DNA from 2 places in the Streptomyces sp. NPDC015032 genome. Region 2 is predicted to be linked to the other one. Evidence: riboswitches for the same ligand, from Rfam matches in the RefSeq annotation. Region 2 holds a riboswitch; the other holds the start of a gene.
The links. Region 2 has a riboswitch for cyclic di-AMP ahead of ACF08M_RS13485 (peptidoglycan DD-metalloendopeptidase family protein). Riboswitches for the same ligand answer to the same signal wherever they lie in the genome.
Positions count from the first base shown of each region.

Region 1 (3,690 bases), on a different contig from region 2:
GACAGCGGGGCCAGTTCGCCGGTGAGGGTGCGCAGCAGCGTGGTCTTGCCGGCGCCGTTGCGGCCGACGAGTGCGATCCGTTCGGGTCCGTGCACATGGAGGTTGCCCTGGAGCAGCCGCCCGAACCGGGGGCGAAGTTCGTGCAGGCTCAGCACCGTGCGGCCGGTGGGAACGGCGGTGTGGGGGAGGCTCACGCGGATCTCGGCGTCGTTGCGGACCGCGTCCGCGGCCTCCTCGCGGCGTTCGCGCGCCTCGCTCAGCCGCTCCTCGTGGACACCGCGCAGCTTGCCCCCGGACTCCTGCGCGGACCGCTTGCGGCGGCCGGCGAGGATCTTCGGGAGGCCCCCGTCGACCTCCGCCTTCCTGCCTTGGCGCTGGCGGCGGGCCAGCTTCACATGGGTCTCCTCCAATTCGCGTTTCTGCCGGCGCACGTCGGCCTCGGCGGCCCGCAACATCCGTCCGGCGGCCTCCTGTTCGGTGGCGAGGGCTTCCTGGTAGGCGGACCAGCCACCGCCGTACCAGCCCACGGATCCGGCGCGCAGTTCGGCGATGCGGTCCACGCGCTCCAGCAGTTCGATGTCGTGGCTGACCACGACCAGCACCCCGGAGCGCCAGTTGTCGACGGCGTCGTAGAGCCTGCGACGCGCGAAGACATCGAGGTTGTTGGTCGGTTCGTCGAGCAGGAGGACATCGGGATGTTCCAGCAACAGTGCGGCCAGGCGCAGCAGGACGGTCTCCCCGCCGGACATCTGGCCCACGGTGCGGTCCAGTTCGAGGTACCCGAGTCCGAGCGACCCCAGCGTCGCGAGGGCTTGTTCCTCCACGTCCCAGTCGTCGCCGATCGTCTCGAAGTGCTTCTCGTTCACATCCCCGGCCTCGATGGCGCGCAGCGCATCGCGCCGCTCGGCGATGCCCAGGGCCTGGTCCACCCGCAACGACGTGTCGAGGGTGATGTTCTGCGGGAGATGGGCGAGGCTGCCGCCGACGGTCACCGAGCCCTGGGAGGGGCGGAGCAGGCCGGCCAGCAGGCGCAGCAGTGTGGACTTGCCCGCGCCGTTGTTGCCCACGAGACCGGTGCGGCCGCGGCCGATGCCGAGGGAGAGCCCGTCGAAGACGGTCGTGCCGTCCGGCCACTGGAACGACAGGGCGGAGCAGGTGAGGGAGACATTGGGGGCAGTGGGTGTCGCCATGGTGATCCTCGCAGTCGTGAGCCTGGTGAGTGAGGGCTTCGTATGCGAGCACCACGCAGCGACCGGAAGGGGAAGGGTGCGCCGGTCCGAGAGATCGAGGGACGGCTCCTGCACCGAGGTCGCATCCACGCGGGGTCACGGGCAGGAGAACACACTGCTACAGCGTGACGGGCGTACGACCGGAGCCGTACGGCGCGATGATCGCGAACCTCAGATGCGCAACGTCCACCTCTATCGGAGACAACAGGACGGTCAAGACGATAGTGAGCCGGAGGGCGAAAGGCAAAGCCCCGTGCCGGGCGGGGGAGTGGCACGGCCGGACCGCCGACCGGTCCTGCCAGGTGCGGTCGCCCCGGGGGGCGGCGCACCGGAGCGAGAGTGCGAGCACAGGCGGGCAAATGTCCCTATATGGGCGCTTTGTCGAACATGCCCGCTTGGTTAATTAGGGGGTATTTGTAGAGAGTTGCGACTTTTGAGCTCTGTCCGAAATGTGACTTTTGGGAACTGCGTGGTGTGAGTCACGTCCACGGTTCAAGGCGGCAGGCTGCGCGCGCCGTTCCCTTCTGTGCAAGGAAATTTGGTCATGTGGTGTGAGGTGGATTACTGCCTTTCTGTGATTCGATCTTGCAAATCAATTGTGATCAAAAAATAGGGGCTTGTTCCATTCGGCCTTTCTCGCCTACGGTCACCGTCAATCCGGACGGAACGCCGAATCCTGCCGCCGTCCGAGAATCCGACCCGATCGCGTACGGCAGGAGCGGGGGACCCAGGTAGGTCGCCGATCCGGAATTCGGAACGGCTCGGGGTGAAGCCGCAGTTGCATGCGGCCAGACATCTCCAGTCTGAACCCGACAGCTCACCTCGCAGGCGACGGAGAGGAATTCGCCATGCCCACCACGGGTAAGTCCTATCGTCGCAAGTCCACTTCGCTGACCCGCGGATTCATCGCCGCGACCACGGGCGGGGCCGCCCTCGTGCTTCCGCTGGTCTGTGCGGGATTCGCCTCGGCCGCACCGGCGCAGACCGTCGCCGCCGAAAAGGCCGCGGCGTCGTCCGCCGCCACTGTCAAGGAAATCTCCGTCCAGAAGGCCGCACCCGCCGTCCATTCCGTGACCGTGGGCGACACCCTTTCCAAGATCGCGCGGGAGTATTCCGTCAGCGGTGGCTGGCAGAAGGTGTACGAGGAAAATCGAGAGGTGGTGGGTGGCAGCCCCGCTCTGATTGTCCCGGGCATGAAGCTGACCATCGGCGCCAAGGCCGGGTCACACGCTTCCACCGGCGTGTCCGCCGTGAGCGGTGCCGCACCGGCGACGACCACCACGGCCGCACCGGCCGTCAAGCCCGCCACGTACACGAACAATCTGGACGGCTGGATCAGGGAGTCGCTGGCCGTCATGGCGAAGCACGGCATCCCCGGCAGTTACGACGGCATCCACCGCAACGTCATGCGCGAGTCCTCCGGCAACCCCCGGGCCGTCAACAACTGGGACTCGAATGCTGTCGCCGGAACGCCGTCCAAGGGTCTCCTTCAGATCATCGACCCGACGTTCCGCGCCTACCACGTGCCCGGTACGTCGCTGGACAGCTACGACCCGGTCGCCAACATCACCGCGTCCTGCAACTACGCGGCCGACAAGTACGGCTCGATCGACAACGTGTTCGGGGCCTACTGACGCCCCATGGTGCCGGTGGCGGTTCAGGGCCGACGAGTGGTGAGAGGGCGGTCATGCCGCTCGCGAAGGGCCTCTCGACGGTCGGGGACCGCCTTCCGGCCGTTGCCCCGGATGTGCGCGAGGCCGGAACCCCTGCCTCGCGCACCTGCGTCGGCAGCGTGCCGTCCGGAAACGGGCCGGTGGACGCGGAGCCCCGGCGCGTGCGGGCAGCCTCTCCGAAGAAGTAGGCGACGAACAGGGCAGGAGTCCCGCCCTGCGCGCGTGCGGGCAGCGGCACGATCGTGGAGTGATCGAGGGGGGACCGGAATCCCGCCCCCCGCGGGCAGCGTGCGGGGGCGGTGCTACGCGGCTCGGCGGGGACCGGGAACGGTCACATGGCCGGCGAGCCAGGAGAGCAGGGGCTCCAGTTCCTCTGCCGCCGCGAGCACGGCACCGGGCAGGGCCGGCGTGTGCTGCGCGCAGTCCCCGCCGAGCGGCCGGGCGGCGGAGATCGAGCGGTACCGGAGGTAGTCGGCGCGCGGATGCCCGGCGTCGTGGCCGCGTGGCACGCGCTTCATCAGATCGCCGGTGACCTCGTACCCCCGCCTTTCCAGCGTCTCGACGGCGCGCACCAGCGCGGGTCCGCTCTCCTGCGCGGCAACTGCCGTACGGAACAACGGGATCTGCCCCGGGTCCGGGTAGGTCCAGCCACCCTTGATCCGGAGCCCGTCGAGGTCGAAGCGGAGGCCGATCTCGACATTGCGCGCGATCCGGATCACCGCTACTTGGTGCTGCCACCACCACGGGTCCTTGCGGAACCCCCAGACGGAGAAGTCCTCGTACGCCCC
Region 1 covers NZ_JBIBVN010000003.1:414,565-418,254, forward strand. Annotated here, with positions in the region: gene ACF08M_RS07665 (ATP-binding cassette domain-containing protein) at 1-1,190, opposite strand, end outside; cyclic di-AMP (ydaO/yuaA leader) riboswitch at 1,887-2,073, shown strand; gene ACF08M_RS07670 (transglycosylase SLT domain-containing protein) at 2,078-2,863, shown strand; gene ACF08M_RS07675 (DUF2461 family protein) at 3,205-3,690, opposite strand, start outside.
Region 1: it holds a riboswitch for cyclic di-AMP, as region 2 does, so the genes downstream of both, ACF08M_RS07670 (transglycosylase SLT domain-containing protein) here and ACF08M_RS13485 (peptidoglycan DD-metalloendopeptidase family protein) in region 2, are expected to answer to the same signal.

Region 2 (3,690 bases):
CGACATGGTCGCCGGAGGACTCGCCGCGCAGCCGTCGGCCGATCCACGGCACCAGGTACTCGCGCGCCCAGTGGATGTCGTCACGCCGTACTTCGAGCGTGCCGCGCTGTGCCTGCGGGGGCCATTCCTGGTCGGGATCGGCCGGCACGTCGAGGCCGAGGACCTGGGCGGCGCGCAGCGCGACCCTGGTGTGTCCCTCGGGCGACAGGTGGAGCCGGTCGTCGTCCCAGGCGCGCCTGTCCTGGACGGATCGCAGCGACCACAGGTCGAGGACCGGGCAGTCGTAGCGGTCGGCGATGGCCCGCACATGGGCCGTGTAGGTGGCGATCTTGCCGCGCAGATGGCGCAGCACGGGAACGCCACGGGTGTCGAAGCCGGTGGTGACCATCACGGTGCCGACCGATTCGGTCAGCTCGGCGACCGCGCGCTCGAAGCGCTCGGCCACGTCGTCGGGGTCCGTGCCGGGCCTGATGATGTCGTTGCCGCCCGCGCAGAAGCTCACCAGGTCGGGTGCGAGCTCCTTGGCGCGCGGCACCTGCTCCTCGACGATCTGGTCGAGGAGGCGTCCGCGTACGGCGAGATTGGCGTATCTGAAATTCCCGTGTGCGGAGCCGTCGGTGCTCGAATCCGCATCGGGGTCCGGGAGCTGGTCCGCGAGAAGTACCGCGAATCGGTCCGCCCAGCCGACGAAGGTCCCGTCCGGGCCGGGATCACCGACTCCTTCGGTGAAACTGTCGCCAATCGCCGCGTACGACCCGATGACGCCCTGTCGGTTGATGACGCCACGTTGATTTTTTCTCGAATCGTCTGCCACAAACGCCTATCCTGCACTGCTGAATGTGACCTACGCGACCGTAATAAGGGGTTGACGGGTGGTGAGATAGACCACCCGGTCAGGTTTAGGTAAAGGGGGAATAAGCAGGAGGGGCGGTGCGCCGCCGCGCACCGCCCCTCCTGTGCTGCTCAGGTCATGCCGTGTTGCTCAGCCACCCGTTCGTCCGGCTCAGACGTAGATGCCGTGCGAAGCGAGGAAGGCGATCGGGTTGATGTCCGAGCCGTATGCCGGGCCCGTGCGGACCTCGAAGTGCAGGTGCGGTCCCGTGGCGTTGCCGGTCGAACCGGAGAGGCCGATCTGCTGACCGGTGCTCACGGACTGGCCCGCCGCGACGGAGATCGAGGACAGGTGGCCGTACTGCGAGTAGTGGCCGTCGGCGTGCTTGATGACGACCTGGTTGCCGTAGGCGCCACCCCAGCCGGCGGTGACGACGGTGCCGGAGGTGATGGCCTTCACACTGGTGCCGGTGAAGACGGGGAAGTCGATCCCGGTGTGGCTGCCGCTGGACCAGTTGGAGCCGGAGGCGCGGTAACCGGTGGTGTGGTTGCCGGGGACCGGGTGCGCGTAGCCGGAGCTGTTGCTCCGGGAGGCCGGGGCGGAGGTCTTGGACTCCGTGGCCGCCGAGGCCTTGGCCGGGGCGGACTTCGCCGGCGCCGACTTCACCGCGGCCGACGAGGACACCGAGGGGGCCTTCGACGGGAGGGCCGCGCCCGCACCCGCACCGGTGGGCGCGGAGTGGTCCGCCGCCGTGCCGCCGAGCGTCAGCTTCATGCCCGGGAGGATCAGGCCGGGGTCGTCGCCGACGACCGAGCGGTTGTCCTGGTACAGCTTCTGCCAACCGCCCTCGATCTTGTGCTCGGCGGCGATCTTCGACAGCCAGTCGCCGGAGACGACGGAGTACGTCGTGGTGGCGGCCTGCTCCTGCGCGACCGGCTTGACCGGGGTGGCGTGCTCGGCGGCGGAGGCCGACTGCGGGGCGACGGCCGGGGCGGCCTGCTCCGCGGCGCTGGCACCCGTGGCGCCGAGCAGCGGCAGTGCGATGACGGCGCCGCCGGCGCCCGCGGCGGCGACGCCACGGGCGATGATTCCGGCCTTCGTACGACGATGCTTAGCCGATATGGGCATGACGAGCTTCCTCTCCGGCGCCTACGAGGTGAGCTGTCGGGTTCGGGCTGGAGATGCCCGGCCGCGCCGAGCGCGACTTCACCCCGAGCCGGCCGGATTTCCCCGATCGGCGGCCTACCTGGTTCCCCCGCTCCTGCCGCACGATGAGTGGATGCGAATTCCGGACGGCGGCAGGATTAGGCGGTCCATCCGGATTGACGGTGACCGTAAGCGAGCCGGGACGAAGAGAACAAGCCACTGATTCCATGCCGGAATCCGCACCAGGAATTCGGCGCGGAATTCTGGTCACACTCCGTGGATTAAGGATCTTGAATTTCCGCACCGTGCACGGAATGACCGACCGCCCCGTCGGCACACACCGTCACGGATATGATTCCGCTCACGAGAGGGCGGTCATCCCCTGTACAGACAGGGCATGTTGAATCAAATCCACCCATCATGGACATCTCTTCTCATCGTTCGCGTCGGAGCCTCAGTACCCGTGCGTCGAGATTCCCCCGAAGCCCGGTGTGCAGCCCTTGATGGAGCAGTGCCGAACCGTGGTGCACCGCCCCCGTGTCCAGGCAGGTGTACGTCGCTTCGGGGTCGAGTCCGCGCAGCCGCAGGGCCGGGGGCAGCTCCCCGTACCTCTGCGCCTCCAGCCACATCAGGACCACGGTCTCGTCCCCGCGGACGTACTGGACCGCACTGAGCCCGCCGCGCGGGGCGCGCAGCCGGTACAGCGCGCCGTACTGCACCACCGGCCGGATCTCCTTGTAGAGCTCCACCCAGTCCCGCGCCTCGGCCAGTTCCTCCTCGCTCCACTCGGCGAGGTCCCCGCCGACCCCGAGCACGCCGGCCATCGCGCTCACGAAACGGAAGCGCAGTGAACTGCCCCTGCCGTTGAGCTGGACGTTCGGGCTGTCGGTGACCCAGGCGGCCATCACCCGGGCCGGGTGGATCTGACCGAAGCCCTCCTGGATGGCGAGGCGGTCGAGCGGGTCGGTGTTGTCCGAGGTCCACACCTGATCCGTACGGGACAGAATCCCCAGATCGACCCGGCCGCCACCGCCGGAGCAGGACTCGAAGGCGACCGAGGGGTGCGCGGCCCGGAGACGGCCGATCAGCGCGTACAGGGCGTCGACATGCTCGACCCAGAGCCTCTGCGGATACTCCTCGCCCGGCCAGCCCGCGTCGGTGAAGGAGCGGTTGAAGTCCCATTTCACATAGTCGATGGGTGCGCTGGAGAGCAGTGTGTCCAGCTGCTCCCAGAGATATTCCTGCACATCGGCGCGGGCAAGATTGAGCACCAGTTGATTACGGAACTCGGTCCGCGTCCGCCCGGGGAAGTGCTGCACCCAGTCAGGATGCGCGCGATAGAGATCGCTGTCTGCATTGACCATTTCCGGCTCGACCCAGATACCGAACTGCATGCCGAGACCGTGCACTTCGTCGGCGAGCGGCTTGAGGCCACCGGGAAAGCGGTCCGGATTCGGCGTCCAGTCGCCGAGCCCCGCCCGGTCACTGGTGCGCCGTCCGAACCACGCGTCGTCCACGACGAACAGTTCGACGCCCATCGCGGCGGCGCGCTCGGCGAGGGCGCGCTGCTGGTCCTGCCCGATGTCGAAGCCCGTCGCCTCCCAGGAGTTGTAGAGCACCGGACGCGGGCTCAGGGAGTCCGGGATCACATGGGCCAGCTGCCACGCGTGCCAGGCGCGGCTCGCCCCGCCGAATCCCTCCGCGCTCCACAG
Region 2 covers NZ_JBIBVN010000007.1:81,410-85,099, forward strand. Annotated here, with positions in the region: gene ACF08M_RS13480 (SGNH/GDSL hydrolase family protein) at 1-814, opposite strand, end outside; gene ACF08M_RS13485 (peptidoglycan DD-metalloendopeptidase family protein) at 1,004-1,960, opposite strand; cyclic di-AMP (ydaO/yuaA leader) riboswitch at 1,964-2,120, opposite strand; gene ACF08M_RS13490 (alpha-galactosidase) at 2,413-3,690, opposite strand, start outside.